Prosthecobacter dejongeii: one gene and its partner. Each later gene encodes a partner of the first gene's protein in a complex. Links are inferred from orthologs where the notes say so. Each region holds a gene or a part of one and is shown in the gene's direction. Other genes may lie near its edges. The genes, in order: yajC and HNQ64_RS09635.

The links.
Region 2: the proteins of yajC (region 1) and HNQ64_RS09635 are in contact, whole or in part, in a crystal structure (PDB 2RDD), measured with the Escherichia coli proteins. The link is inferred for Prosthecobacter dejongeii from one-to-one orthologs.

Annotation. Positions count from the first base shown.
Region 1 is NZ_JACHIF010000001.1:835,943-850,351, reverse strand. What follows is about bases 5,192-8,190. They hold yajC (preprotein translocase subunit YajC), read left to right. Parts: upstream 5,192-6,521; coding sequence 6,522-6,860; downstream 6,861-8,190. Other genes in these bases: secD (protein translocase subunit SecD), read left to right, coding at 6,933-8,190; tgt (tRNA guanosine(34) transglycosylase Tgt), read left to right, coding at 5,386-6,525; HNQ64_RS03175 (PrsW family glutamic-type intramembrane protease), read left to right, coding at 5,192-5,267. Outside these bases: HNQ64_RS03190 (DUF1552 domain-containing protein), read left to right, coding at 1-658; HNQ64_RS03185 (FAD-binding oxidoreductase), read right to left, coding at 1,087-2,460; mtnA (S-methyl-5-thioribose-1-phosphate isomerase), read left to right, coding at 2,554-3,666; more of HNQ64_RS03175, read left to right, coding at 3,663-5,191; more of secD, read left to right, coding at 8,191-9,308; HNQ64_RS03155 (tetratricopeptide repeat protein), read right to left, coding at 9,642-11,756; HNQ64_RS03150 (PHB depolymerase family esterase), read right to left, coding at 11,873-12,694; lysA (diaminopimelate decarboxylase), read left to right, coding at 12,812-14,104; HNQ64_RS03140 (LpxL/LpxP family acyltransferase), read right to left, coding at 14,172-14,409. UniProt on the Escherichia coli protein: The SecYEG-SecDF-YajC-YidC holo-translocon (HTL) protein secretase/insertase is a supercomplex required for protein secretion, insertion of proteins into membranes, and assembly of membrane protein complexes.
Region 2 is NZ_JACHIF010000003.1:412,895-427,989, forward strand. Bases 4,981-8,665 are described here. They hold HNQ64_RS09635 (efflux RND transporter permease subunit), read left to right. Parts: upstream 4,981-5,324; coding sequence 5,325-8,465; downstream 8,466-8,665. Other genes in these bases: HNQ64_RS09630 (efflux RND transporter periplasmic adaptor subunit), read left to right, coding at 4,981-5,300; HNQ64_RS09640 (alpha/beta hydrolase), read left to right, coding at 8,544-8,665. Also shown: HNQ64_RS09620 (outer membrane protein assembly factor BamB family protein), read right to left, coding at 1-2,960; HNQ64_RS09625 (3D domain-containing protein), read left to right, coding at 3,255-3,965; more of HNQ64_RS09630, read left to right, coding at 4,095-4,980; more of HNQ64_RS09640, read left to right, coding at 8,666-9,758; HNQ64_RS09645 (hypothetical protein), read right to left, coding at 9,767-10,504; lpxA (acyl-ACP--UDP-N-acetylglucosamine O-acyltransferase), read right to left, coding at 10,830-11,630; HNQ64_RS09655 (bifunctional UDP-3-O-[3-hydroxymyristoyl] N-acetylglucosamine deacetylase/3-hydroxyacyl-ACP dehydratase), read right to left, coding at 11,699-13,018; rdgB (RdgB/HAM1 family non-canonical purine NTP pyrophosphatase), read left to right, coding at 13,481-14,122; HNQ64_RS09665 (phosphodiester glycosidase family protein), read left to right, coding at 14,138-15,034.

The DNA of each region.
Region 1 (14,409 bases):
CCACATCGAGCGCCGGATTGATGCCGACATCGCCCGCGTGGCCAGTGGGGAAAACCTGGACCCAGCGGCCAAGGAGGCCACGGCACGCTTGGACAAACGCATCGCTGAGGCCATGACCGCCAACCCCAAGGACGCGGGCTCCCGCCTGCGGCTGGACCACACGGAGCACTGCCGCCTGATGCTGGACCTCATGGCGCTGTCCTTCCAGACAGACAGCACCCGCACCAGCACCTTCATGTTTGGCTGGGCGGTGAGTGGCAAGAATTTCTCCTTCCTTCCGGGCGTGGAGGGCGGCCACCACCAGCTCTCCCATCACGAGGGCAAGGCGGACAAACTGGACGCTTACGAGAAGATCAACCGCTGGCACATCGAGCAGTATAGTTACCTCATCGACAAGCTGAAGAGCATCAAAGAAGGTGAGGGCAACCTGTTGGATAACAGCCTCATCCTCTTTGGCTCCAGCATCCGCGATGGCAACAAGCACGACCCTCGCAACCTCCCGCTCGTCCTCGCCGGTCATGGTGGAGGCGTGAAAGGCGGCCAGCATGTGGTGGCGGCCAAGGACACTCCCCTGTGCAATCTCTACACCGGCATGCTGAACCGCGCCGGCGTGGAAACACCCTCCTTCGGCGACAGCTCCGGCATCCTGGAGGTGTGATCTTCTTTGAAGGTATGGGTGGCGTCGTTTTTGGGTAAAGGGTGCCTTTCGCGGACGAGGTTCTGCGTGTTGCGACCACCCCCTCACCTGGGCCTCTCCCCCCAATTCTTGGGGGAGAGGGAACGCGCTTTGGGAGTTCAAAATTGAAGACCTAACGGGTGCTAATCATAGAGCAAACGAGCGCCGAATGGTCTTTAGCCTCAGAAGGCGAAAAGACATCCTCCCTCGCCCCGCTTGCGGGGAGAGGGCCAGGGGTGAGGGGCGGTGGAATGATCTCGGGGGTGGAGTGCAGAAGTGTCGTTTTGGAGAAAAGGCACCCTTTGCGGACGAGGTATGAACAACCCCGAAATTCACACCGCACAAACAGGCCAACGCATTTTATACTCGCTCCAAGCTCACTCAGGCAGGAGTGCCCGCCTCACGGGGCCTCACGCCACAAACTTGCCAGGATTCAGAATCCCATTTGGGTCCAGGGCCTTCTTCAGCCGGGAGTGGACATCCCGTGCTTCCGCCGAAAGGGCCTCGGGGAACCAGCGTCCTTTGGCGATGCCCACGCCGTGCTCGCCGGTGATGGCACCGTTCCAGGCGATGACCTTGCGGAAAAGCTGGTCCAAGGCCGCTTCGGCGCGCTCCCGCTGGGCGGGATCGTCCATGCTCTGCACCATGATGTTGACGTGGATGTTGCCATCTCCCGCATGGCCAAAGCTGGCAATGGGAAAGCCGCATTCGGATTGCAGGGCTTCGGCAAATTCCACCAAATCCACCAGGCGACTGCGCGGCACCACGATGTCCTCATTCAGCTTGATCAGCCCGGTGTTGCGCAGGCTGTAGCTGAACTCGCGGCGGAGTTTCCAGAATCGTTCGCAGGCCTCATCGCCCAGAGCTTCTTCCAGGGAGATGCAGCCCAGCTCACGCACGAGTTTCGCCAGTTGTACCAGCTCGCCTTTGACGGACTCTTCTTGACCGTCAATTTCCACCAGTAAATGGGCATCGCCCTGGGGCGTTACCGACTCGCCCAGATACTCGCGCGCTGCGCGGAGGGTGAACTTATCTGCGATCTCCAGAGCACTCGGTAGGAAGCCTGCATTTAGGATGCGCTGCACGGCATTTGCAGCCTCGGCAAAGGTTTCAAAACCGGCTGAAAGCATGGCGCGCATGGGCGGGTGGGGGATGAGGCGCAGGGTGGCCTGGGTGACCACACCTAGCAGTCCCTCGCTGCCGACCATGAGGCCCACCAGGTCAAAACCCGTTTTGTTTTTGTGACAGCGGCCCCCGGCCTTCACCACAGACCCATCCGCCAGCACGGCCTCCAGGCCTAACACATAGTGTCGCGTCACGCCGTATTTCAGGCAGCGCGGCCCGCCAGCATTGGTGGCCACATTGCCGCCCAGGCTGCACTCCTTCAGGCTGGCAGGGTCAGGGGGGTAAAACCAGCCCAGCTCCCGCACAGCGGCCTGCAACTCGCCGGTGATGACGCCGGGCTCCACCACGGCCACGCCATCGGCAATGTTGATTTCCACGATCTTATTCATCCGCGCCAGTGACAGGGCGATGCCACCCCGCAGCGGGACAGCGCCCCCAACGTAACCGACGCGCGAGCCCTGCGGCGTGACCGGGATGCGATGCTCGTTGGCATACTTCATCACCTTGGACACCTCCTCCGTGGACTCGGCATGGACGACCACCTCCGGTGGGTTTGAGGCAAACCATTTGTCTGTGCTGTGGGCGGCGAGATCCTCCACCGTGGAGGACACGCGAGCTGCGCCGATGAGGGAAATGAGATCGTCTGCCAGGGAGGCCATGCCTCACGGTGCATGGGGTCTGCGGCGGGTGCAAGATTTCTACACCGCCCACATCGCCCTTGCGCCGCGCGCGCCCCTCCCCTCAGTCAGCGCATGCTCGTTTCTGGCACTCCGTATCGCACCATCTGGCTTCATGAGGAAAGCGTCCGCATCATTGACCAGCGGCGGCTCCCCTGGTCCTTTGAGGTGGTGGATCTGCACACCGTGGCGGAGGTGGCGGAGGCCATTCGGGACATGGCTGTGCGTGGGGCGGGGCTCATTGGCGCTACCGCCGGTTACGGCATGTGGTTGGCTGCCCGCGAGGCCTCCACGCCGGAGGAACTGCGCACGCTGGCAGAGAGCCTCATCTGCACCCGTCCCACGGCGGTGAATCTGAGTTGGGCGGTGCATCGTCAGCTCGAGGCCATCCAGGAAACCGGGTTCGGGGACCGAGTCGCCAACGCTCGCCTCACCGCTGAAGCCATTGCCGATGAAGATGCCGCAGCCTGTGCCGCCATTGGTCGCCACGGACTGGAAATCATTCGCGACATCGCTTCACGCAAACCTGGCCAGGTGGTGAATATCCTCACTCATTGCAATGCAGGCTGGCTGGCCTTTGTGGATCACGGTTCCGCCACCGCGCCCATCTATGCCGCCCATGCGGCAGGTATCCCCATCCATGTGTGGGTGGATGAAACACGCCCGCGCAATCAAGGGGCCCGCCTCACCGCCTGGGAGCTAGCGCAGCAGGGCGTGCCGCACACCGTCATTGCCGACAATACAGGGGGCCACCTCATGCAGCACGGTCAGGTGGACCTGGTTATCACTGGGGCAGACCGCGTGACGCGCAGTGGGGATGTGGCAAACAAGATCGGCACGTATTTAAAAGCGCTGGCCGCTACCGATAATGGCGTGCCGTTTTACGTGGCCCTGCCCAGCTCCACCTTCGACTGGACCCTCCGCAATGGCGTGAAAGGCATCCCCATCGAACAACGCGGGGCTGAGGAGGTGGCGCAAATGGAAGGCGTGACTGCCAGTGGCAGCGTGGAGACCGTGCGCATCCTCTCCCCAGGATCGCCAGCGGCGAATTACGCCTTTGATGTTACGCCTGCTCGTCTGGTGACTGGTTTGATTACCGAACGTGGCGTTTGTCCTGCGACTGAAGAGGCCATCTGCTCCTTGCACCCGCAGGCGTCCAGCGCCATTCCATCTGCCCACCTCTCATGACTGGCTGGCGCGCACGCACACACTACTGGAGCCGCCACAGTGGCTTTCTCAAACGGCTGGCCCTGAGCATCGCCGGCGGAGGTTTCATCCTGGCCTTGGTCATCATCGCCCTTTCACCCGATACGGGGCGCTACATCACGGTGGACCCCACAGAGCAGAGGCTGCGTGAGCAGTGGCAGCAACTGCAACGCGCCGAGAAACCCACCCCGTATGAGCTGGTGCGCTGGCTGCATCTGGTCACGGACCAGATCCATAGCCTCAGTGAAGTGCTAGGGATCAAAACCACCACCTGGGAGGACTACTGGCGGGACGGTCAACTGGCTGGGTATGATGTGCAGCCGCTGCTGGCCAAGCACTCCGCCGACCCTGCGGTGCAGCAACTGTGGCGAGATTTCATCCAGACCGGGCTGAGTCGCGATGCCGACCTCATGCAAAGCCTGGGCGAAAAAGCCGCCCAGGAATCTCCCCTCATCACGGCCAACTTCATCCAGGCTCTCCAAATGAAGGAGCGGAACCCACCTGCTGCCCTGGCAGCGATGATGCGCGAGATCCAACTTTTTTCCGAGACCCAACTGGTGCGCGAAGCTGCCCTGCATCTCGCGCTCGATCTCAAAGACCTGCCGGTGCTGAGGCAGATCGCCGCCCAGCCTGACTGGTGGTCTTCCATTGACCCGGTGAGGCGTCAATACGCCGCCGCGCTGATCGGGGAATTTGGCCTGCAGTGGAAGGCGCTACTGGAATATCGGTTTCTCCTGGCGGCGCCATTGGGCACGCTTGCCATCGCTCTTTTAGCGGCTGCCATTTGGTACATCATCCTGGTGCTGCATGGCGTGCGGGGTCGGTGGCGCTGGGTAGTGCCGTTGCTGCCGTTAGCGGCTGGCATCATCAGTGTGGCCCCGGTGATCATCGTCGGCGCATGGCAAGAGGTGGCGCTAGGCATCCAGAAGGATGCCACCTTCCCACGGGATCTTTGGTACCAGATCGGTGGTGTGGGCATGCGGGAAGAATTGAGCAAACTCCTGCTCGCCAGCCTCTTTATGCCATTGCTGCTGCTGAAACGCCCGGCGGGTGGCGCGGTGATGGTGGGAGCCTTTGTGGGGCTGGGTTTCGCTTTGGAGGAAAATATCAATTACTACCTCCGGTATGAAGGCGGGGTGGCGTTGGCTCGCTTTTTCACGGCCAATTTTTTTCATGCCGCCCTCACCGGTACCACTACCCACGCTCTCTACCAGTTGCTGCGGTCGCGGTTCGGCACGGCAGATCGTTTTCTGGTCACCTTCGCTGGACTGGTGCTGGCGCATGGCTGCTACAACTATGCTTCGTCCGAGTCCCTGCCCGAAGGTTTTGCCATGCTCTCCACCATCATCCTGGCGCTGGTGGCTTGGCATTTCCTGGACCTAGTGGAGCAGGAGTGCCCAAGGGGCCGCCAGTGGATCTCCCCTGCCGCAGTCTTCATCGTGGGAACAGCCGTGCTGATGGCGGCTATCTTCATCTCCATCGCCCTACGCACACCCGATCGCCAACTGCTTTCCGCCGCAGCCATGAGCTGCGTCTCTATGTTCCCCATCGCCTTCATTTATTGGCGTCGGCTGGGGGTTTGAGGCGTTTTGAGCGGCAAGGAAAGGGGCTGGATGGGAGCTTTCTGCAAGAATCCCCCACGCTCCCCCTTTGACACCCGGCGCTTTGTCCGCCACACTCCGCGCCCTTTTACCTACTCGCATGTTTGAACTTCTGGCCACCGATCCCAACTCCTCCGCCCGGCGGGGACGGTTGACGACGCCTCATGGCGTGATCGAGACGCCCATTTTCATGCCCGTGGGTACCCAGGCCACGGTGAAGGCCGTGCACCCGGAAGAGCTGCGCTCGCTGAACGCGCAAATCATTCTCGGCAATACCTACCACCTGTGGGTGCGGCCAGGGACGGAAATCATCGGCGCGGCTGGTGGTCTGCATAAGTTCATGAACTGGGACCGGCCCATCCTCACGGACAGCGGCGGTTTCCAGGTCTTCTCCCTCGCCAAGCTGCGCAAGCTCAAGGAAGAAGGCTGCTACTTTAACAATCATGTGGATGGCAGCCCCATGTTCCTGGGGCCGGAAGTGGCGATGGAAATCCAGGCCACCTTGGGCAGCGACATCGCCATGCTCTTCGACGAATGCACGCCCTGGCCCTGCAAGCCCGAGGATGCCCGCAGCAGCATGGAGCTGACCCTACGCTGGGCGCGCCGTTGCCGCGACTGGATTGACCAGCACCAGCCGCAGACCGGCGGCGGGGCGCAGTTGCACTTTGGGATTGTCCAGGGCAGCACTTTCCAGGATCTGCGCGAACGCTGTGCCCGGGAAATGGTGGCCATGGGTTTCAGCGGTTACGCCATCGGCGGCCTCAGTGTGGGCGAGCCAGAAGAGGACATGATGCGCATTGCCGAGTGGACTTGCCCGCTGCTGCCGCAAAACCAGGCCCGCTACGCCATGGGGCTGGGCACGCCACCGCAGATGGTGGAATTGATCGCTCGTGGCATTGACATGTTTGACTGTGTGCTGCCGACCCGGCTGGCGCGCAATGGCACCGCCTTCACCCATGAAGGCACGCTGAACCTGCGAAACAACAAATTCGCCAAGGATTTCCGCCCCCTCGCTGAGGACACTCACCCGCTCTGCCAGGGCTTTTCCAGGGCCTACATCCGCCATCTCATCAATACCCAGGAGGTCCTGGGTTTGCGGTTGATTTCCCTGCACAATCTGCATTTCTACCTGTCCCTTGCCGCCAGGGCCCGCTCTGCCATCGAACAAGGTTGCTTTGCTGACTTCCGTGAGGAGGTCATCGCCCGTTACCAAACCCGTCCCGAAACCACCGACCCATGACCCAGATTTTCCTACCCTTCCTCGCTCAGGCAGCACCTCCAGGCCAGAGCAGTTCCACGACCTTCATCATGATGGCGTTGATGTTCGTGATGATGTACTTTGTCCTCATCCGCCCACAGCGCATGAAGCAAAAAGAGCACGAGAAGCTCATCAACAACGTCAAGGTGGGGGACCATGTCATCCTCAATGGCGGTGAGCACGGCATCATCACCAGCGTGAAAGAGCGCACCGTCATGGTGAAAGTGGCCGACAATGTGAAGATCGAATACGACCGCGCAGCCATCGCCTCCATCAGCAAAAAATCCGACGTGGTCGAAGCTACCACCACTGCCTGATCTGCCCCGCCTTCCCCCTTGTGCTCCCCTGAGCACTGAGCCCCGCTCTTCTCTCCTTTCACTCAATCCACCATGGCCGCCTTCTCAACCTTCCTCGTCGGAGCATCCATCCTCCTGCTGCTCCTCTTTTACGTCGGCACCACGATGCATGACCGTAAACGCAAGTACGGTTCCCTGCTGATACTCATCGCCACGGCCTTTGCTTTGTGGACGATCAATAGCATGGGCATCAAACTGGGCATTGACCTTCAGGGCGGCAGCGAGTTCGTCGTGCGTCTGGAGCCGGGCAAGTCCGATGACGGCACCGCCAAACCGGTGACCCCGAGCTCGGTCCAGCAGGCCATCGCCATTCTGGAAAAACGCCTCAATCCTGAAGGCAATAAAGACCTCACCATGCAGCCGCAGGGGGATGACCGCATCCTTATCCAGATGCCTGGTGTGAAAGCCGAGGAATTTGCCGATGTGCGCCAGAAGATCCAACAGGTGGCCTTCCTGGAGTTCCGCATCGTCAAACCCCAGGCCGCTCCTGGTGAGCTGCGCGCCCCAGGTACCGAAGAGCTGAAGTATAAAATTCAGAAGGACGACCAGGGCAAAGAACTACCTAGCCGTGGCGGCGAGACGGTGGGTAACCGCGCCGACATGGAAGGCAAGTATGTGAAGGAAGCTTTCGCGACGTATGATGCAGAAGGCTGGAAGGTCATTCTGAACTTCGACAGCACTGGAGCCAAGCTCTTCGACGAAGTCGCCGCTGTGAACCGTGGCCGCCAGCTCGCCATCATCGTGGACAAAGAAATCATCTCTGCCCCGACCCTCCAGACGGATCGTTTCGGTGGCACCGCCGTCATCAGTGGCCGTTTCAAGGAGCAGGAAGCCCGCACGCTGGCTAGCCTGCTGGAAAACCCCCTGGAAAACCCGATGACGATCCTGTCTGAAAGCGCCGTTTCCGCTGCTTACGGTCAGTCCTCCATCAATCAGGGCAAGTGGGTCGGCATCGCTGGTCTGGGCATCACCACCCTGTTCATGCTCTTTGTGTATCGCATGGCGGGCCTCATCGCGATTGTCGGTCTGGTCATCAACTTGGCCGTCCTCTTCGGCGGCATGTCCCTCTTCGGCTTCACCCTCACGATGCCAGGTATCGCTGGTATCGTGCTGACCATCGGCATGGCTGTGGATGCTAACGTGCTGATCTACGAACGTCTGCGTGAGGAACGTGAGGCGGGCAAGACCATCGCCGGTGCGCTGGAAGCAGCCTACGAAAAAGCTTTCTCCGCCATTGCGGACTCGAACATCACCACTCTCATCTCTGCCATCATCCTGTTCGCCATCGCTGGCGGTCTGGTGAAAGGCTTCGCCGTTACGCTGATGATTGGTCTGCTTTCCTCCATGGTCGGTGCTCTCATCGTGACTCGCGTGATCTTCATGTGGGTGATTGATAAAGGCCTGCTCAAGAGCATTTCCACCGTGAAGCTCTTCCCGGATGGCGTGTTTGACATCCTGGCCAAGGCCAAGGGCTTCATCATCGCCTCCCTGGTGGTCACCGCGATTTCCTTTGCGACCCTGGCTGTGAAGGGCAAAGGCAGCCTCGGCATTGACTTCCGTGGTGGTGGTCTCACCCACGTGGAACTGAAGACGGGCAAAGCCATCAGCGACAGTGAACTGGATGCCGTTCTCAAAGGCCTGAAACTGCCCGATGGTAAGGATATCGGCAGCTACTACCTCCAGCGCAAAGGCAATGCCACTGGCGGTGACGTCATCGCCATCCGCAGTGAATTCGAGGCGGGTCCCGTCATCGAGCAGGCGGTGAAGGCCAAGTTTGCCGATCAAGTCGAAGGGACTCAGGGCAGCCGCGTTGGTGCTGTCATCGGGGATGAAGCGGCTAAGACCTCCATCATCGCCCTCGTCGTCGCGCTGATCGCCATCTTCGTTTACTTGATGTTCCGTTTTGAGTTCGCCTTTGCCCTCGGAGCCATCGTGGCTCTGGCGCATGACGTTCTCATGGTGCCGGGTCTGTGCGTTCTTTTCGGCCAGGAACTCAGCCTCATCCACGTGGGTGCCATGCTGACCATCGCTGGTTACTCCATCAACGACACCATCGTGGTGTTTGACCGTATCCGTGAAAACATCCAGAAGGGTGTCGGCGGCAGCACGCGTGAGTTGATGAATGACGCCATTTGCAAGACCCTCAGCCGTACCCTCCTCACCGGTCCGACGGCTCTGGCCCCGATGATCGTGCTTCTGTTCTTGGGCAATCCGGCCATGCTTGAATTCGCCGTGCCGATCACCATCGGTGTGCTTCTGGGCACCTACTCCTCCATCTTCATCGCCAGCCCGCTGGTGCTGTGGTATGCGAAGAAGACCGGCACCAGCCTCAAGCGTCAGGTTTTGGATGCCCAGATCGAAGCCGAAAAAGCCCAGGCTGCCATCGCTGCTGCCAAGGCTCAGGCCTAATCTGGCTGAGAATCTTCCCACGGGTGAGGTCGCAAGACCTCACCCGTTTTTGTTGGTGGCAGCTTCCTGGGTGCTGGAGGGGCCACAGATCCTTTACCCTGTGGAGAATTCGGCCTTGCAGACCCTGCTCGAACGCCTCCAACAACTCGATATATCCCCCCTCGCCGCATCATTCTTTAGGCCAGCCTCGTCGTGAGGCAATCCTATGGCTCCCCGTTGCCCTCCAGAGAAGAATACGAGTTTTTGGTGCAGCGCGGGTGTGGCGACCTTAATATCTGACTTTGGCCATGGATAGCTTCCTCCCGCTGACCTCCATCGCCGAGATATGGCCAGCTAACCGAGCGTGCAGCTCTGACAAAGATAAGCCAGACTTCCGAACTTATCTGTTGGAGGAGCAACCTTTATCTCCGAATACGGTGTCAGCTTTCTACACTCTGTGCATTCGATGTCCAAGGACGGTAACCGGAGATGCATCGCGAGGCCTGCAGGTAGTACGTCCTTGACTCCAGACAGTTGGCGCAAACCTTTGACCAATGGAATGCGCAGGTCCGTAAAACCTGCCCAGAATTCACCGATGAGTGCCAGGTTCGGCTGACACTCCTTAAGTAAACGCGCCGTGCCACGATAGCCCAAATGGACGTCTTTGAGCTTCGAGGGGTCTCTAAGCTCTTCGATGGTTGGTTGGCTAATGTGTGCGATCAAAACATCACACTTGGAGAGATGTTGCTGAAGATCTGCAAAATATGCTGTATCCGCTGTATAGCCGATCCGTAGAACCGTTTTCCCTTTATTGTCGAGAAGTTCTACCATCATTCCCAGTGCGTGCTGTACATCAGTCCCGTGGTTTACCTTGAATGGAGTGATGCGCACGGGAATCTTTGCGGGGTGCTTGCCTAAATGGAAAGGTTGCGGAAACCCGCTTCCCATGACTATTGGCGGATGCTGATGCTGGGGCTTATCAAACCCGAATTTTGTCGCAGTGCTCGTATCTTCATCCCATAGCAACACATAAGGCTTGCTGCCAGGTCCCTTCGTGGAAGCCAAGCGTTTGTAGAGTTCATACCGGAGGTCGTCGATGTGCTTGAGGTCGCTGTTATGGTCGGGATGATTATGGCTCACCACCACGGCAGCGATTTCCCTCCCGTGATACCCAGCATCGTGAAAGTTTCTCAGAAAGTCGAATCCAGGATCAATCACAATCCCATAACCTCTCCACTTCAGGAAATAGCCACCACCGCGCCAGCGCCGCTCCGAGCCTTCTAGAAGGGTGACGGCACTGCTCCAGCCACGCAGAATACTCAGCGTGTTGTCCCGCTCGGAATCACCCTTCTTGAGGTATCTTTCATATTGGGTATCTCCGGCTTCGTCGATCGCCGCGATGATCCCTTCTTCTATTTCAGCAGTATCACCACCCTTCGCAGGTCTTGCCATCATGGCCCGGTCATCTGGAGAAAGGGCAGTAGGAACAATCTTCGATCTCAAAATCTGCAAGCCGCGGCGAGCACGAGCATGATCACCTCCTTGGGTGTCTTTGCTCGCAAGTGCCTTCTGGTAGGCACCCTCTGCTTCCTCCAATTTTCCTAAGTCGACATACGTCTGGGCAAGATTGGTCCACGCTTTTGCACGCGTTTGGAGGTTAGGATCTTCAAGAGCTTTGCGGTAGGCCTTAATCGCCTCATCGTGCTCGCCTTTGTCTCCTAGTGCGTTGCCGATGTTGTTCCAAGTGTATCCAGGGGTATCGTAGTTCGGATAGTCAAGAGCCCTGCGGTAAGCCTTAATCGCCTCATCGTGCTCGCCTTTGGCCCATAGTGCGTTGCCGATGTTGTTCCAAGCGTATCCAGGGGTATCATAGTTCGGATAGTCAAGAGCTGTGCGGTAGGCCTTAATCGCCTCATCCTGCTCGCCTTTGTCTCCTAGTACTATGCCGAGGTTGTTCCAAGCGTATCCAGGGGTATCGAAGCTCGGATCGTCAAGAGCTCTGCGGTAGGCCTTAATCGCCTCGTCGAGCGCACCTTTGTCTGCTAGTTTATTGCCGAAACTGTTCCAAACGTTTCCAGGTTGACTGAGTTTAGGATCGTCGAGGGCTTTGCGGTAAGCCTTGATCGCTTCTTCGTGATGGCCTTCTTCTTCAAAAGCAGCGCCTCGAACAAAATGAAGTAATCCTTGCCAACGTTCGGGTACCGAGTGTTCCGTCTCGGCGATAAGTTTGAGAGCCTTGTCGAACTCGCTCGTTCGACTTAGTTTACTTGCTTTGATCAACGCCTTTGCCCACTCCCAACTTTGAGCATCTGCAAAGGCCATCGCGGTCTCTGATGAAGAATCCGACGTTGACGCCTTATCTCCGAGAAGTGGTTGCTGCTCCCAGACAGCCCAGAACAGCCGGCTGAACTCGGACTCCTGATCATCCTTGGAGCGCTTCGAGGCTATTTTCCGCCGAGATGGTTGCATTGTGGATCATACAGGGCCGTAGTTGCGACACAACATATTCCAAATTTGATGAGCAAATCTCCTAATTGTTAAAAGATTGATTACCAAAGCTCGACGATGTGCAACGATTTCTGGTCTCACTTCCCCGTATCCAGGAACTTGATCACTTTTTCCAGCCATTTGGCTTCGGGAGCACCGTGGCCTTGGCCGGGGATCTGGAAGAGTTTTACGCCTTTGAAGTCGTCGGCCTGGAAGCCTTGCTCATAGATGGCCAGGGTGTTGTCGAGGTTGGAATCTTTGTCGCCGGTGATGAGGGCGAAGCGGTTTTGCTGCTGGGCGATCTGGGCCATCTGCGGATGGGGGAAGTAGCGGCGGTCATAGGCCATGCCTTCCTTGCCCTGGGTGGGGCGAAAGTAGTTCACGCCCATGAAACAGGCGGTGCCGGTGAACATGTCGGAATACGCGACGCCGATCATGGAGGCGACCCGCGCCCCACCGGAGTGGCCGCTGACGTAAACGCGGTCGGGATTCACTTTGTAGAGCTGGCGCAGGTGGTGGTTGGCATCCACGGCGAGGCGGATGCGGTCGGGCACTTCGCGATTGTTGCCGGAATTGACGGCACCGATGAAGATCAGCTTTTCATCGGCCAGCACCTTTTCCCATTCGGGATTGAGGTTCGGTTTTTCCCCGGGGCTGATCCAGATGAAAAGGCCGTGGGGATCGCTGTCCTTGTAGCTTTTGGGGACGATGATTTCGAAGGTTTCACGGCTGAGATCGTAGGGCCGAGGGGCATCGGAATCCGACAGCCGCATTTGGTACTGTTCGTCGCTGTTTTGCGGGATGGAGCCCTGGAAAGTGATGGTGCTGCGGACGCCTAGCTTGATTTCTGGGGCTGCGGGTGTGGCAGCGGCCAGGGGTAGGACGGCCGTGAAGAGGGCGAAGAGAGAAAAACGAAGCATGCAGTCATCACAACGGATGAAGTGGCATAATCCAAGAGAGAAGTTTCGCCTGGAGGCCCAGGGACGCACGGCAGCGGTTGCGCCCGCGCCATTCCCGCCTATCTACCCGGCCCGCATATGCACAGTTTCCGTTATACCCAGGGCGAATTGTTCGCCGAAAACGTCTCTCTCCAATCCCTGGCCGAGCAACACGGCACGCCCCTGTACGTGTATTCCAAAGCCACGATCACGGGCCACTTCACCCGCCTGGATGCGGCGCTGGGCCAGTTGGACCACCTCATCTGCTACGCGGTGAAGGCGAACTCCAACCTCGCCGTGCTGAGCACCATCGCCAAGCTGGGCGGTGGGTTTGACATCGTTTCCGCCGGCGAACTTTATCGCGTGATCAAAGCCGGGGGCGATGCCTCCAAGTGTACCTTTGCCGGAGTGGGCAAGACCCGCGACGAGATCGTCTATGCGCTGGAGCAGGGTGTGTACTGCATCAATGCGGAGTCCGAAGCTGAGCTGCGCTACATCAACCAAGTGGCGGGCGAGATCGGCAAAAAAGCCCCGGTGGCTGTGCGCGTGAACCCGAACGTGGATGCGAAGACGCACGCGAAGATCACCACGGGCAAGAGCGAGAACAAATTCGGCATCGAGTTTGAAAACATCCTCGAAGTTTATGGCCGTGTGGCGGCTGAGATGCCGAATCTCCAGATCAAGGGCCTGCAGATGCACATCGGCTCCCAGCTCACTAGCGTGGATCCGTTCGTTGAAGCGGTGAAAAAAGTGGTGCCTTTGGTCCAGGAAGTGAAGGACAAGTACGGTATCCAGTTTTTCAGCATCGGCGGTGGTATCGGCATCAATTATAAGCAGAGCCTGGACTCCGGCGATGAAGGCTGGTGGCAGGAAAACAGCGAAGTGCACCCCCTCACCGTCCAGGCCTATGCTGAAGCGGTGGTGCCTCACTTGGCTCCCCTGGGCCTGCGTATCCTGTGCGAGCCGGGCCGTTTCATGGTGGGCAATGCAGGCGTGCTTTTGACCAAGGTGCTCTATGAAAAGCGCGGTGCGGCCAAGACCTTCAAGATCGTGGATGCGGGGATGAATGACCTCATCCGCCCGACGCTGTATGAAGGCTGGCACATGATCACCCCGCTGAAGCAGCCGGCGACGGATGCGGTGGAGAAGGTGGACGTGGTGGGCCCCATCTGCGAAACGGGAGATTTCCTGGCGCAGAACCGCGAGATTCCCCTGGTGAATGAAGGCGACTACTTGGCGGTGCTCAGCGCCGGCGCGTATGGTTTTACCATGGCCTCCAACTACAATACCCGCCCGATGCCGGCCGAGATCCTGGTGGATGGTGACAAGGCTACCGTGGTGCGCGAGCGCCAGACGCTGGAAGACGTGCTGAAGGGCGAGCACATCGCCTAATTCGATCCCGATCTTCTGACAAATTCAGCCCTCTCTGCCAGCTTGGTGGAGGGGGCTTTTTTATGGGCTATCTGGACTCCGGCTTTGTCTCTTCCTTCTCCTCAGCCTTTTTCACCAGAGATTCAAAGACGAACCACTGGTCCCAGTGCTCATGGACAAAACGATGCATGATGGGCAGCCAGACTTTGCCCAGGTCATCGGCACGTTGCTTGGTCTTGCCATCGTAAAAGCAGGGGCCGCAGACGATGCGGTATTTCAGGGTGCCCATGAGTTGCAGGAAAATGGGGTAACAGGGCACTCGGGCG
Region 2 (15,095 bases), on another replicon or contig:
CCCTTGCCCTTTTTCTTGGCGGCGTTGGCCTTCATGGTCTCGCTGTGGCCCACTTGCGTTTCTTTGGCAGGCTGCACGGCCAAGGGCTGGCCATCGGGGCCCAGCACCACGGAGTTGCCTTTGCGTTCGGTGGTAGCACCTTCGGTGTCGTAGGCTTGTTCGGGGGGAGCTTTGGGTGTGGAGAACAGGGTGTACTCCATGGTAGTCGTCCACTTGTAGTACTGGGCTTCGCGTCCGTAGGAATAGACGTTTTTGTCATCGTGTACCAGGATGCGGCCAGCGGGGGCGTACTTGCCCGCCTGGAAATAGCCGCCATGGCCCCCGGCAAAGCTCTTGCCATAGACCCAGTAGCTGCGGTGGAAATTCGAGTCATCCAGGAAGCCCATGGGCGCAAACAGGTGCTGGCCTTCGCCTTTGTGGGCACCGCCTTGTTTGTCAAAGTCACCGGACACCGGGCCCACCTCCACGCGCTTACCATCGTTGCCTATTTTCTGCGTGCGCAGGTAGGTCCACTTGCCATCGCTGCTGAGGATGTCATTGAGCGCCACGGGCATTTGCAGGGTTTTGTGGCGGTCGTTGAGGTCTCCACCTGTGTCGGGGTCGCGATCATCGTAGTGCTCCTTCACCTTCATCTCGCCGGTCTTGGCATCCACACGGTAGAACCACAGGCCATCATCCAGGAAGCAGGAACGCCCGGAGACAAAGGTGACCAGTCCATTTTCCACCAGCACGCTGCCATGCACCGGCCACACGCTTTCCATCATCTCCCAGGCGGCATGGCTGAGTGGGGCAGGGGCCCCTTGGAACTTCCAAATCAACGCGCCATCCTTGGCCCGTAGGCAATAGACATAACCATCTTTGCCACCAAAGTACACGCGGCCTTTCCAGTAACTCGGCGGGGAATCAATGCGCCCCCCGGCGATGAAGTGCCAGGCCTCCTGGCCCGTGGCGGAATCAAACGCGTGGAGGGTGTGGCGATCCACCTCAGAGACAAAGGTGAGGCCTCCGGCGCTGGAGCTGGTGCTCAATGGTGGGGTTAGTTTGACCTCCCAGGCCAGGCCTAGGTCTGGCAGCAGGTCTTGGTTTGAGGAGCCGCTGCGGGCATTATCCGCCCGGTAGGTGGGCCAGTCTTTGGCATCGGCGTCTTTTTCTTCCACCGCTTCGGCGTAGGCCGGGCCTTGGCTGAGGCGCTCAGCATCCGGCGTGTAGGCAGGCATGGGGTAGCGGGGTTGGGAGGCCAGCACGCTCATGCCATCCAGCTTCGCCTCCGGATAGCAGGCGCAGTTGTGCGGGCCCGCGTAGGTGAGTCCATTGGCAGGCAGCACACCGTAAAGACAGGCCCCGCGCACCCAGTGATTGAGATCCCAGTGCTGCTTTTCCATGTCCACATACTCGATGCCCGTGCGCGATGGCATGAGGTACTTTTCCGTCGCCTTGGCCTGGTAGCAGCGATGGTGAAACCAATAAGTGCCTTCAGGAACATCCGGGTAAAATTTCTTTTTCACCAGCCCGGTCAGCGGATCGCGCCCTGTGTATTCACCGCTCTGGTTGCCACTCGTGGTGCCGGCGTTCCAGACCAGGCCCTGGGCCACAATGAGGTCCTCCATGCTGCGGTAGCCGCTCTTTTCATGGGAGGCCGTCCACATGTCCTTGCCCGTGTCTGCATCCACACCCTTCATGCTGCCATCACCGCCCGCGTAGAGGATGACGTCATTGTGCAGGAGCACACGCGGGGCGAAGTTGAACTCGTAGAGCTTGCGGCGCTGCGCCGGCACATCGGCAAATTTTGTCTCGCCCGTTTTCACATCCAGGCAGGCCAGGCCATCGCCATTGTAGTAGGCGATGCGTTTGTCATCCAGGCAAAGCGTGACCGGGGCGATGCGATCCTCTTTTTTCCAAAGGGTCTTGCCCGTTTCCGCCTCGATGGCGAAGAGATTGCGCGGTTTGCCATCCCAGTTGAACTCCGTCTCCACGCGTTTTTGATCGCTCTGCGCCTTGACGGCAAACTCCTCATTCAAACGCCAAGGTTCCTGATTGGCCAAGGCATACAAGGTGCCATCGCGATACAGGATTTCCTCCGTGCCAGCGGTCTGCGGATACTCGCGGATGACTTCGCCCGTGGCCGCATCCAGGCAGGAAATGGGGGCTGCGATACCCAGGGTGACATACACTTTGTCCCCGATGGAAACGAGGCGGCGGGTGAGCTGAGTGGGGCCGGACTTCAGCGGCCACAGGTGCGTGCTCCACTGTGGGATCGGCTTCTTCCAGAGGATGGTGCCATTGAAGGCATCGCGCGCGATGAGCATGAACTTCGCAGGCATGAGGATGGAGATGCGGCTGCCCTCATCCATGATGTAAAAGATGCGCCCGCCCGAGGAGACCTTCGCACTGACGGAGGACATGCGGTCATGGTGACGGCTCCAGCGCGGATTTCCCACCCACTGCATGCGGGTAGGTGGGCCCACCAGCAGGTCTTTGGAAGTGGTGTTGCCTTTGGAATCATAGGCGTAGTGCGTCCACTCATCCATGCCTGTGGGCCAGGCCTTCACCGTCTTTTCCCAGGTCCCTTTTTTTCGCACCATCGCCACGCCCAGCGGGGCTAGCACGCGGTCTATTTCTTCTTTGCTCACAGCAGCGTCCTCCACCACCAGCAGGTTTACGAAGTTCTCGATGTAAGGCAGGTGCTTGCCATTCCAGCTTTCCACCGCCACCGCTCCATACTGCCCAGTTTTGTGCAAAGCTTCGCGCAGGGAGGCCACCGCTTTCTCATCCTGGGTCAGGCCCTGAACCTGATAACGCTCGTTGGCTTTGAGACGGGCGGTCAGTTGCCCATCGCCACATCCCACATGCACGACAATGCCACCTTTGACTCCCGACTGCTGGAGGAGGTCGCTCGCCTCATCGGCCAGGACAGGTCCGCACAGGGAAAGGAAGAGGATAAAGAAGGAGAGTCGCTTCATAAAGGAGGGCAAAGTGCCAGTGAAACGTCCGTGCAGGGAGGTTGTTTCGGCGAACTTTCTGGCAGGCAGAAGCGCATGCTGGCGACGCCTCCCCTGGCGAGTAGGCGATCCCATCATGAGAAAGGGTGAAAAGGGTGGTGAAGCAGGCCGAATGAAGCCCTGAGCGCGGCCTTAAGAAGTGCTTTTTAAGCACTTTTAAATACCAAAGAAGATTAAAAATGCTGTAAGTTATGGTTTTTATATTGAAATGCGGTTAGATATTCACTAAAATATCTCGAAATCATAAATATTATCATGAGTACACCGCGCCTCCTTTGCTGGTCTTTCGCCACTGTGGTGACGATTTCATCCTTGAGTTCCTGTGCCCTGGCACCGCTTGAGACCGTCGGGTGGGCATCGCCGAAGGCGAAGGCGGGATCGCCTTTGCAAGCCGGAGTGCGTTATGAAGTCCGGAAAGCGCTGGCCGCAGGCGTGCCATTCCGGCCTCAGGAAATGAAACGCTACTACTTTGTCATGGAGGCACCACGGCCACCACTGATGGCCGCCACTCAGGTGTCAGGCCGCCGCATGACCGTGCGCACCACAGCCTACTGCCACGATGAAGATGACCACATCGTCTATGGCGTGAAGAATGCCCTGGGCACACCTTTGAAGTTCGGCTCCGTGCGCAGTGCGGCGGCCGATTGGTCCCGCTACCCGGTGGGCACGCGTTTCCGCATCGCGGGCCAGCCAGATGTCGTTTACGAGGTGGATGACTACGGCAGTGCTTTGGTGGGAACGGGCACGATTGATCTCTACAAGCCGACTCAAGGCCAGATGAATGACTGGGGCGTGCGCCATGTGGACATTGAGGTGATCCAGTGGGGATCCTACCAGCGCAGCATGGACATCATGCGGGACCGTACCAAATGGCCGCATGTGCGCCGCATGGTGGAAGACATCGAGACAAAGGTCTATCAAGTCACCGCACAGAGTCTTCGCGGGCCGATGACAGCATCCCTGTAATCGCACCTGGCGGCAGGGCTGGATGCCTGAAAAATCAGGCGTGAATAACTGCGGCGACAGGCCCGAAAGTGGCGTTTATTCCGTGGGAATCATTGGCCAAGGTTGTGCTGATGTGTTCTCCTCTTGGTTATGAATGCGAGACTGTTTCCCTCCGTTAGGTTTAGTGTGCTTTCATTGTTAGGCCTCTCGTTGATGCCTGCCTGCAAACCTCCTCAAACAGGACCAGCGGCCGCCCCACCGCCGCCCGCAGTCGTCGTGGGAAAGGTGACGAAACAGAACGTGCCGATCTACGTGGAAAACGTGGGGCAGACTCAGGCCTCGGAAACGGTGGAGATCCGCGCCCGGGTCAGTGGCTTCATCACGGAAGCCCCGTTTAAGGAGGGCAGTCTCGTCAAAAAAGGAGACCTGCTTTTTAAAATCGATCCACGCTCCTACGCAGCGGTGGTGGACCAATCTAAGGCCAATGTGAGCAAGGCGGAAGCCTCCCTCGAAAGGGCCAAAGGCGATCTGCAACGGCTGGAGCCGCTGGTGGCTGCCAGTGCCATTTCCAAACAAGATCGCGATACCGCAGGTACCACGGCGAAAGTAGCCGAGGCCGACCTCCTGGCCGCGAAAGCTGCCCTGGCCACAGCAGAACTCAACCTCAGCTATGCGACGATGGTGGCCCCGTTTGATGGCATGATCGGCGCGCGCAATGTGGATGTGGGCAACTTCGTGGGCAGCAGCGCCGATACCATGCTGCTGGCCACCGTTTCCACCACGAATCCTATGCGGGTGAGCTTCAATGTGGCGGAGCAGAACTACCTGCGCTTTCAGCGGCGCTTCATGGGTGATGAAGTCGCTAAAGAGGAGCATAGCGCGAAAATGGAATTCGAGCTCATCCTCAGCGATGGCAAAGTGTATGAGCACAAAGGCCGCTTTGAATTTGCCGATCGCGCCCTGGATTCCAGGACCGGCACGTTGAAGATCGTGGTCAGCTTTCCGAATGCGGAAAACCTCCTGCGCCCCGGCCAGTTTGCTCGCGTGCGGGCCAAGCCTGAAGAGCGGCCCGATGCCCTGCTGGTGCCGCAGCGGGCCGTCATTGAAACCCAGAGTCTCCAGTCCGTCTTACTCGTGGGTGAAGGCAATAAAGTCATCCAAAAACCCGTGAAAACGGATGGACGATACAATGATCAATTCATCGTGAGCAGCGGCCTGAGTGAGGGAGATCGAGTCATCATCGAAGGGGTGCAAAAAGCGCGTCCCGGCATGGTGGTGAATCCCACCGAGCCTGAGGCTGAAAGCCCCGCCCCTGCGCCTGCAAAGCCAGAAGCCACCGCCCCGGCAGCGAAGTAATCTTTTCCCCAAGGACTCACCGCCATGGCCCACTTCTTCATCAAACGTCGTGTCTTTGCGATGGTGTTATCCATCCTCATTGTGCTGGTCGGCTGGCTGGGGCTGCGCACGCTGCCCATCGCCCGTTACCCCAACATGACGCCCCCCACCATCCAGGTGACGGCGACCTACCCTGGTGCCAGTTCTCAAGTGGTGGAGGAGACCGTGACCTCACCGCTCGAGCAGGAGATCAATGGCGCTGAGGACATGCTTTACATGTCCAGCGGCAGTACCAGCGATGGCCAGGCCTCCATCAAGGTCACCTTTCGCGTGGGCAAGAACATTGACGATGCAGCCGTGGATGTACAAAACCGCGTGGCCCGTGCTCAGTCACGCCTGCCTGCGGACGTGGTAAAAAACGGCATCACAGTGACCAAGCAGTCACCCGACATGCTGCTGGTCTTTGCGCTCAGTTCCAAGAATGGCGAGTATGACGATCTCTTCCTCAACAACTACGCCTTCCTGAATTTGCAGCCGCAGATGGCCCGTGTGCCGGGCGTGGGCGCGGTGAATATTTTTACTCAAAAGGACTACTCCATGCGGGTCTGGCTACAGCCGGACAAGCTGGCGAACTTGGGGCTGACGGCGACGGATGTGACGCGTGCTTTGCAGGAGCAAAACATTCAGGCTGCTGCCGGCCAGATCGGCGCGCCGCCTGCGGAGAAGGGCACGGAGTTTCAATTTTCCGTCAACGTTCGCGGTCGTCTGGTGAGTGCGGAGGAATTTGGCAGCATCGTCATCACCACGCTGACAGATGGCACCGTGGTGCGCCTGAATGATGTGGCACGCACGGAATTAGGCGGCAAAGACTACGCCAGTTTTGGTCGCATCAATGGTTCGGCAGCCGCTCTCATCGGGATTTTTCAGCTTCCTACGGCAAATGCTTTGGATACGGCCATTGCCTGTCGCGAGCGCATGGAAGAGCTGGCGAAGAGCTTTCCTCCTGGCATGGAAGCGAAGGTCAGTTTTGACACCACACTTTTTGTGACGGCCTCATTGGAGGAGGTGATGCACACACTGGTGGAGGCTTTTGTGCTGGTGGTGCTGGTGGTCTTTATCTTCCTGGGAAACTGGCGTGCCACCTTCATCCCCATGCTGGCTGTGCCTGTGTCTCTCATCGGCACCTTTGCCCTGTTCGGGGTCATGGGTTTCACCATCAATACGCTGACGCTTTTCGCCCTCGTGTTGGCTATCGGGATCGTGGTGGATGATGCCATCGTGGTAGTGGAGGCAGTGGAGCACCACATCGAGCATGGGCTGAGTCCGCTGGAAGCGACTAAAAAGGCCATGGATGAAGTCTCCGGCCCCGTCATCGCCATCGCGCTGGTGTTATGTTCGGTCTTCATTCCCGTCTCCTTCATGGGGGGCATTACGGGGAAGCTGTATCAGCAGTTTGCCATGACGCTTTCTGTCTCGGTGATCCTTTCGGCCCTGGTGGCGCTTTCGCTCACGCCCGCGCTTTGTGTCATGCTGCTGCGTCCGCGCAAGACCTCCAAGGGACCCCTTGGCCGACTGCTCGGCGTCTTTAACCGCTTTTTTGATCGCCTAACTGGAAGTTACGTAGGCGTGTGTCGTTGGATGATGCGCTTTGGTTTGATCACGGCGGTCCTGCTGTTTGGCATTTACGCGGGCATCATCGGCCTGCTGAATCGGCTGCCCACCTCCTTCTTGCCGGATGAAGACATGGGCTATCTTTTTGTGGTCACCACCCTGCCAGATGGTGCCTCGCAGGAGCGCACGGATCGTGTGCTGCGGAAGGTGGAAGAGATTTTGCAAAAGACGCCTGGGGTGCAGGACGTCATCACCATCGGCGGGCTAAATCTCCTCAGCGGCGCGCGCAGTTCCAGTGCAGGGGTGTGCATCGTGTCTCTCAAGGACTGGAAGGAGCGGACGGACCCCTCCATGCAGGTGGCGCAGCTCGTCCCCAATATTTTTGCCCGCGTGAGTCAGATCCCGGAGGCCATGGTCATCCCCACATCGCCACCGCCCATCCAGGGTCTGGGCAATGCCGGCGGGGTGCAGTTTGAGCTTCAGGATCAAGGCGGCGGCACCCCCCAGCAATTGCAAGAAGTGGCCGATCGTTTCCTTGCAGCCGCCTCACAGCATCCGCAGTTGGCCCGTGTTTTCACCTTCTTCAGCACCCGCGTGCCGCAGACCTTGGTGGAGCTGGATCGTGATAAAATCAAAACCCTGGGCATTCCGCTGGATGGTGTCTTTAGCTCCCTCCAGGCTTACCTGGGTGGTATTTATGTGAATGACCTCACGCTCTTTGGCCGCAGCTTTCAGGTGAAGGTGCAGGCCGAGCCTGAATACCGCATGAAGCCTGAGGACATCTACGGCATCTACACACGCAATGCCGAAGGAGGCATGGTGCCCTTCAGCACCTTTGCTAAGGTGGAGTCCACCACGGGCTCGGACCTTCTGCCGCATTACAACGTCTATCGCACGGCCGAGATCTCGGCCACGGGCAAACCGGGTGTGAGCTCTGGCCAGGTCATCACGGCCATGGAGGATCTGGCCAAAGAAAACTTGCCCGCTGGTTACGGGTATGAATGGACGGGCACGGCCCTTCAGGAAAAGGAGGCAGGAGGTCAGCAAGTCACCATCTTCGCGCTCGCCTTGCTCTTTGTATTCCTTGTGCTCGCCGCTCAGTATGAAAGCTGGGCCGTGCCGTTTGCCGTACTTTTTGGCCTGCCCATCGGCATCTTTGGCGCGTTCACTGCTGCCTGGCTGCGTGGGTTAACCAATGATGTGTATGTGCAGATCGGTCTGGTCATGCTGCTCGGCCTGGCGGCGAAGAATGCCATTTTGATTGTTGAGTTTGCCCGCAGCCGACGCGAGCAGGGCATGAGCATCCGCGAGGCGGCGCTGGAGGGGGCACGTCTGCGTCTCCGGCCCATCATCATGACTTCTCTGGCCTTCATCCTCGGCGTGGTGCCGCTGGTGATTTCCAGCGGGGCAGGGGCGGCCAGCCGCCAGAGTCTGGGCACGGCCGTCTGTTTTGGCATGACCGCAGCCACCGTCATCGGGGTCTTTTTCATTCCTTGGCTCTATGTCATTGTGCAGACCTTGGCGGAAAAAATCAGCGGCGGCCCGAAAGAGACAGCGGGGGAATCGAAGGCTTAGCTTGAGCCCAAGAGTCCGAATCGGTTTTCCCCTGCATTCGGCGAAAGTACAGGGGCTTGCCCTCGTTTACTTGAGCCCATGTTCTGGCGCCTGTTCCTTTTTTTCCTCGCTCTTTCCTCGTCCGTTTTGGCCCAGGCACCTAAGCAAGTTCCAGTCTCCCTGGCCAACCTGCAAAAGACCCTCGCAACCTCTCCCGATGCCGCGCAGCTCGGGAAGGTGCATGACGAAGTCATCCGTCTGTTCGGCCGTCAGCGCCTGCTGCAAGGCAAACCCGGAACCAAGGTCGAAGCCACCACGGTGGCCTGGGCGGTCATGGACATGAATCCCGCCCGTGTGGTCCGTAGCAATGGCACTCTCATTGGCAACATGATCCGTGTGGGGGATGACGGCCTGCAGGTGCTGGTGCAGAAGATGGAAAACTTCCAGGAATTTGGCTACCGCATCGAGGTGGATGGCATGGCCCGGGTGGCAGGCACCGTGCACCTGGAGCACTACGACTACACCGCAGACAGTGAAAAGCAGCCTGGGGTGCCCGTGGGCCGCCTGGAGAAATTCGACTGGTCCCAAAGCCAAGTTTTCCCAGACACCCTGCGCGGGGTCAGCGTCTATGTGCCTCAGCAATACCAGGCAGGCAGCGAAGCCTGCCTCATGGTCTGGCAGGATGGCGGCCGCCATGTGGACCCGAATGGCTCCCTGCGTGTCAGCACCGTCTTTGACAACCTCATTCACCAGAAAAAGATGCCCGTGACCGTCGGTGTCTTCATTGATCCCGGTCGCAAGTCTAACCAAAAGCCGGGAGATAAAGCCGGTAATCGCGGTTTTGAATACGACAGTCTGGGAGATGCCTACTCCCGCTTCCTCCTCACCGAGATCCTACCGGAGGTGGAAAAGCGTTACAGCGTGAAGTTCCGTCAAGATCCCCAGGCCTGGGCCATCGCTGGGGGCTCCTCCGGCGGCATCTGCGCCTTCACCGCTGCTTGGGAAAGACCCGATAAATTTCACAAAGTCCTCAGTTGGGTGGGCACCTTTGTGGACATCCGAGGCGGCAATGCCTACCCCTATCTGCTGCGTGTGACTGAGCGCAAACCCATCCGCGTGTATCTCTTGGATGGCGTCAATGACCTGGACAACAAATTCGGCAACTGGCCCCTGGCCAACCGCATGATGGAAGCCAGCCTCAAGTACATGAATTACGACTACCGCATGGACTGGACCGAATGCTTTCACGGCAGCCGAGGCATAGCCCCGAAACTCCCCGAAGCCCTCACATGGCTGTGGCGGGATGTCCGATAACTAGCAATTCAGCATTGCCAGAAAAACCAACCTTCTGGTTTTGGTGCCGAATTAAGAAAGATGAAACCCGTTCCGCAGCCCCCAAAGTTGGGGCCGTCGCATTGGTGCGTCCGTCCCTCCCATCTTTCAGGATCCTCGCTTATGTCGAGGTGTTTGGCAGAGGGCGGCGTGAGAAAACTGTAGAAGTCGGAGAGTTGAGCTACAAATCGCCAGTCGCCTTTAGGAGTTTCATCGGGACTTTGAACCCACCACGGAACGCTTCCGAGTTTTGTCCCCATGATGACCTTCTCTTTTTCCAATTCTGGGAGGGTGTAATAGGTGTCTGAAGAATAAAAGTGGCCCTCCTTTGAAGCATCAATGCCGTCCTCGTTTTCTACCCAGCCGATGATGATGGCTTCTCTCTCTAGAGGGGGCATGTCCTCTGGTAGCTCTGCTAGCTGATTTGTAAGCTCTTCGGGTTCGCTGATGAAGCAGGCATTGGCTCCGGAACCACCCTCCCAGGTGTTGCACATTCCAGGATTATGGTTGCATTGAAAGACATTCAACACACGGCCTTCTCTCCCTAAATCAAAGCGATCAGGATCATGAATGAACTGAGCCAGTAGAGACTGTGACTTTCCACAATCCTTGCATTTAGGCCATTGTTCTTGGCTCATTCCCCAAGGCAGCCCGCCAAGTTTATCAGCAACGGCAGACTGGGGAGGTAATTCACATGATAAGCGGAGATCCGGCAGGAAATAGCGCATGAAGGACCGAGTTTAATCTGCTCGTTGGAGTTGGATCAAGATTATTGATTGCCTCAATTATCGAGCTGCCTTTGCGACTATCGTTTCAATGCCTGTTGCAGTTTCCAGCCTATCTTACCCCCAGTATAAGCGCCGTGCGTGCCCGTTTTCTAGTGCCTCCAAGGTCCATGTAGAAATCGGCTGGTAGGTCCAGAGATGTTCCCTCTCAAGCGCTGCGTGTATATGCTCTAACTCAGCTTTGGTGAGTGGAGGAAGGTTTCTGTCCTCGATCTTGCCTCAGGGGCTTTGCAACGCGCTTAGGCAGCTCCGTCCCGAGGTCGGAGCGTCAGTCCTCACCGTCTTCCACGCCGGCTTTGCTGCCCGGGGTGATGCCGCGTTTGGTATTGGCAACGAAGTCAGTGAAGAGGGTCGCCTCGGCGCTGAGGGAACCGCTGCGCAGCTCTTCCACGGCCTGGGCGTTGTTCAAACCACTGCGATAGACTTTGCGAAAGGCCGCGCGGATGGCGCGCATTTGGTCGCGGGAAAAACCGGCCCGCTGAAGGCCGACGATGTTCAGCCCACGGGTACGGGCGGGGTTGCCATCGGCGGTGCTGTACGGGGTCACGTCTTGGACCACTTTGGAGCACCCGCCAATGATGCTGCGTGTGCCGATGCGGCAGAACTGATGCACGGCACTGAGGCCGCCGAGGATGACGTGATCCTCCACCACCACGTGACCCGCCAAGGTGCCGTTATTCGAAAAGATGACGTGATTTCCCACGATGCAGTCATGGGCGATGTGGACGTAGGAGAGGAAGTTGTTATGGCTGCCGATCAAGGTCTTATCCCCGGCGCTGGTGGCGCGGTGGACGGAACAAAATTCGCGGAAGGTGTTGTCATCGCCAATCTCCAAGTACGTGGGCTCGGCTGCGTATTTGAGATCCTGCGTCTGCTGGCCGATGGAGCCATAGGCGTAGAAACGGTTGTTCTTCCCGATTTTGGTCGGGCCCATGATCGTCACGTGATGCTGCAACGAAGTGCCATCGCCAATTTCCACGTTTGCGCCAATGATGCAGTAGGGACCGATGGTGACATCGGCACCGATTTTCGCCGAAGGATCAACAATGGCAGTGGGGTGAATGGGCATGCAGAAGGGGAAGGCAGTGGGTCAGACTGGGGAGGAGAAAGCAGGAAGAGTTCCGGCGGGTGGGTTGTTTAACGGTCCACCACGTTAAACATCAGTTCAGCTTCGGAGACGACCTGGCCATTCACCAAACAACGGCCGATGGCTTGGGCGACGCTGCGCTTGGCCTTAGTGATCTCGGTCTCGATGATCAGGGTATCCCCCGGTACGACGGGCTTGCGCCACTTGACGTTGTTAGCGCTGAGGAAGTAGCCGATCTTGCCCTGGTGGCTGGGCATGCGCAGGAGCACGATGCTGGCCACCTGGGCCATGGCCTCCAGTTGCAGCACGCCGGGCATGATGGGGTGACCTGGGAAGTGACCCTGGAAGAACTGCTCGTTGATGGTCACATTCTTGATGCCACGGCACTTCGTTTCGCCTTCGAAGCCGATGATGCGATCCACCAGCAGGAAGGGGTACCTGTGCGGCAGGATGTTCATCACCTCATTGATGTCCAGCACGGCTTCCCCGCCCGGGATGTTGACCGCTGGTGGCACCATGGCCCGCATGGCGTTGTATTGGGAGACAATGGCGCGGGCCATCTCTGTATTTGGCCCGTGGCCTGGGCGCACGGCGATGACGTGGCCGGTGATGCGCTTGCCAGAAAGCATCAGGTCCCCGATGATGTCGAGGATCTTGTGGCGAACAAACTCATTGTTAAACCGCAGGGGCTGCTTGGACAGCAGCGTGTCTCCGCGCACCACCACAGCGGCCTCAAGGGTGCCCCCTTTGATCAGCCCTTTTTCCATCAGCGGGGCGATGTCTTCATAATAAACAAAGGTGCGTGCCGGGGCGATTTCCTTCTCGTAAGTCTCGGGGTTGATCTCCAGAGAAAGATACTGGGTAAAGCGCCCACCAGGGCCCACATTGGTGCAGCTCACGCGGAATTTTTTATCCGGCACGATGGTGATGATGGTGCCATCTCGCGTCTCTTGGTAAATGGGCTCGCGGATTTCGAAGATTTTGCGCGGTTCCGACTGCTCCTGCAGGCCAGCTTTTTTGATGAGCTCGACAAAAGGCTGAGAGCTGCCGTCCACGATGGGAGGCTCGTTGGCATCCATCTCAATGATGGCATTGTCCACGCCCATGCCGGCCAGGGCGCTGATGACATGCTCCACCGTGTGCACATTCACGCCGCCTTCGGCGATGGTGGTGGCGCGCTCCACCTTCTGCACTTTCTCTACTAGAGCCGGGATGAAGGGCTTGTCCTCCAGGTCCATGCGGCGAAATTTAAAACCGAAGTTTTCTGGCGCAGGCTGCAGGGTGAGGGTGACTTGCTCACCGGTGTGCAGAGAGGTGCCAGTGATGGAGGCGGGCTTGGCCAGCGTGTGTTGACGGTCTGATGCAGGCATGGAAAGGGATGCCCGTTTTAGCCGCGTGGGGGGGTGGGGTCAAAGGAAAATCCCATTCAGGCATGCGGTACGTCGCAGCGGGGACCTCGCTTTACCGCTGATTTTCAGGGGCAAATGAGCTTTTTTTCAGCAGTTTCGTCACAGGTGGCGTCAGATTCATTACTTCAAGAGCAGGGCCTGTAGGCCTGTTTTTCACCCGGAAGTCCTCCGCACCTAGGAACTGGGGCAGAAAATGCAGTTCCTCATCATGGCCGATCTTCTTTGTTGAATCCCCCGGGATAGAAAGATCAGGGAAAGATCGTGCCCGCTTTTTCACTTAATCTAAATATTGAGTAATAAATACCTGCCAACTTCTCCGTTGATTCTGGATGCTAGCAGGCCAATATCACCATATTCAGGCTAAAGAATCTTCAAATTGATCCACTGATCTTCTTACGCTACACAAAACCTTTCACTCCGTTTATGCCGCAACTGCTGCTCGCCACCGCCAACGCCCACAAAACCCAGGAAGTTTCCGCCATGCTCGGCACCGAATGGCAGGTCGAAGACCTGAGATCCATCCCTGGGATGGTCATGCCTGAAGAGACCGGGACGACCTTCGAAGCCAATGCGATCATCAAGGCACAGGCGGCCAGTGCAGCCCGCCCTGGGCTCCTGGTTCTGGCGGACGATTCAGGCCTGGAAGTGGATATTTTGAACAAGGAGCCAGGGGTGCGCTCGGCCCGGTTCGCCGGAGAAAACGCGACGGATGAGGACAACCGCCGTGCGCTGAAGGAACGCCTTCGCCGCGTGAGCACAAATCCTGGCCAGATCTTCCCGGCCCGCTTTCGCTGCTGCCTCGCCCTGGTGCGGGATGGAGAAGTACTGCATGTCACTCACGGCATCATTGAAGGCCGGGTGAGCACCATCGAGCGCGGGCGTGGGGGTTTTGGCTACGATGCCATGTTCACGCCAGAAGATTACAGCCAGACCTTTGGCGAACTGCCTGCTGAAGTGAAAAACCAGCTCAGCCACCGGGCCCACGCACTGGAATCCATGCAAAAGTGGCTGCAAAGCAGCCCGGAAGCTTTAATGGCGTATGCTCAGTCAGCCCTCCAGGGTTGACCTGCATCTGCCCTCATGAAAGCCCGCCTGCTACCTGCCCTAGCCGCCCTGTGCCTGCCCCAGTGTGCCCAGCAGGCCTACCAGGCTGCGCCGACCTACCCGGCTTCGCAGCCCCCTCCCACGCCTATATTTGCACCGCAGCCGCAGCGGCTCGTGCAGTTGCCTCCGCCGCAAGAGGCCCCACCGCAGGCTCTGTCCCCCTGGCAGCAGGCCTCGTCCGTGCGCAGCCGCCCTCTGAATGCAGGGGCGCATCTGCATGAATTCACCGCCCGCAGCGCTGAAGGGGCCGCTGAAGTGAGTGTGATCATTTTCGACAGTCAGCAGTGCGCGCTCAAGGTGCTGGATCAGCCTGATTCCTTGGCCGGGGGTGGAGCTTTGATCTCCGTCATGCGCCAAGCCGGAGCCATCGCAGGAGTGAATGGGGGCTTTTTCCACCCGGACTTTTCCACGCTGGGCCTCATGATCACGGCCCAGGGCCAGACCGGCCAGTTTACCCGCAGCAGCCTCGTCTCGGGGGCCCTCGTCGTCATCGGTCAAGAACCCTACCTCGTGTGGAACTCGGAGTTTTTAGGGACTCAAGGGGTGACGCAAATGGTGCAGGCTGGGCCACGACTGGTGGATGAAGGCCGGCCTTTGCCCACACTGAACCGCACGAAGCACGCCACCCGTACCTTCATCGCCACGGATGGCCAGCGGCAGTGGGCCGTGGGGACAGTACGCAGCACCACCTTAGCAGGACTGGGGGATCTACTCGCCAGTGACGGGTTGCTGCCCGGGATGCCTGTGCTGCGTGCCCTAAACTTGGATGGTGGACGCTCCACTGCCCTCTACGCCCGGCAGGCCGATGGCCAGGAGATCAGCCGTCCTGGGTGGAGCACCGTGCGCAATTACGTGGCCGTGGTGCCCAGGTAGCGTGCCGGAATGAAGCGCCTACGAAATGGGCCGGAGTGTGTGGCGGCGGAGGGACAGCGGT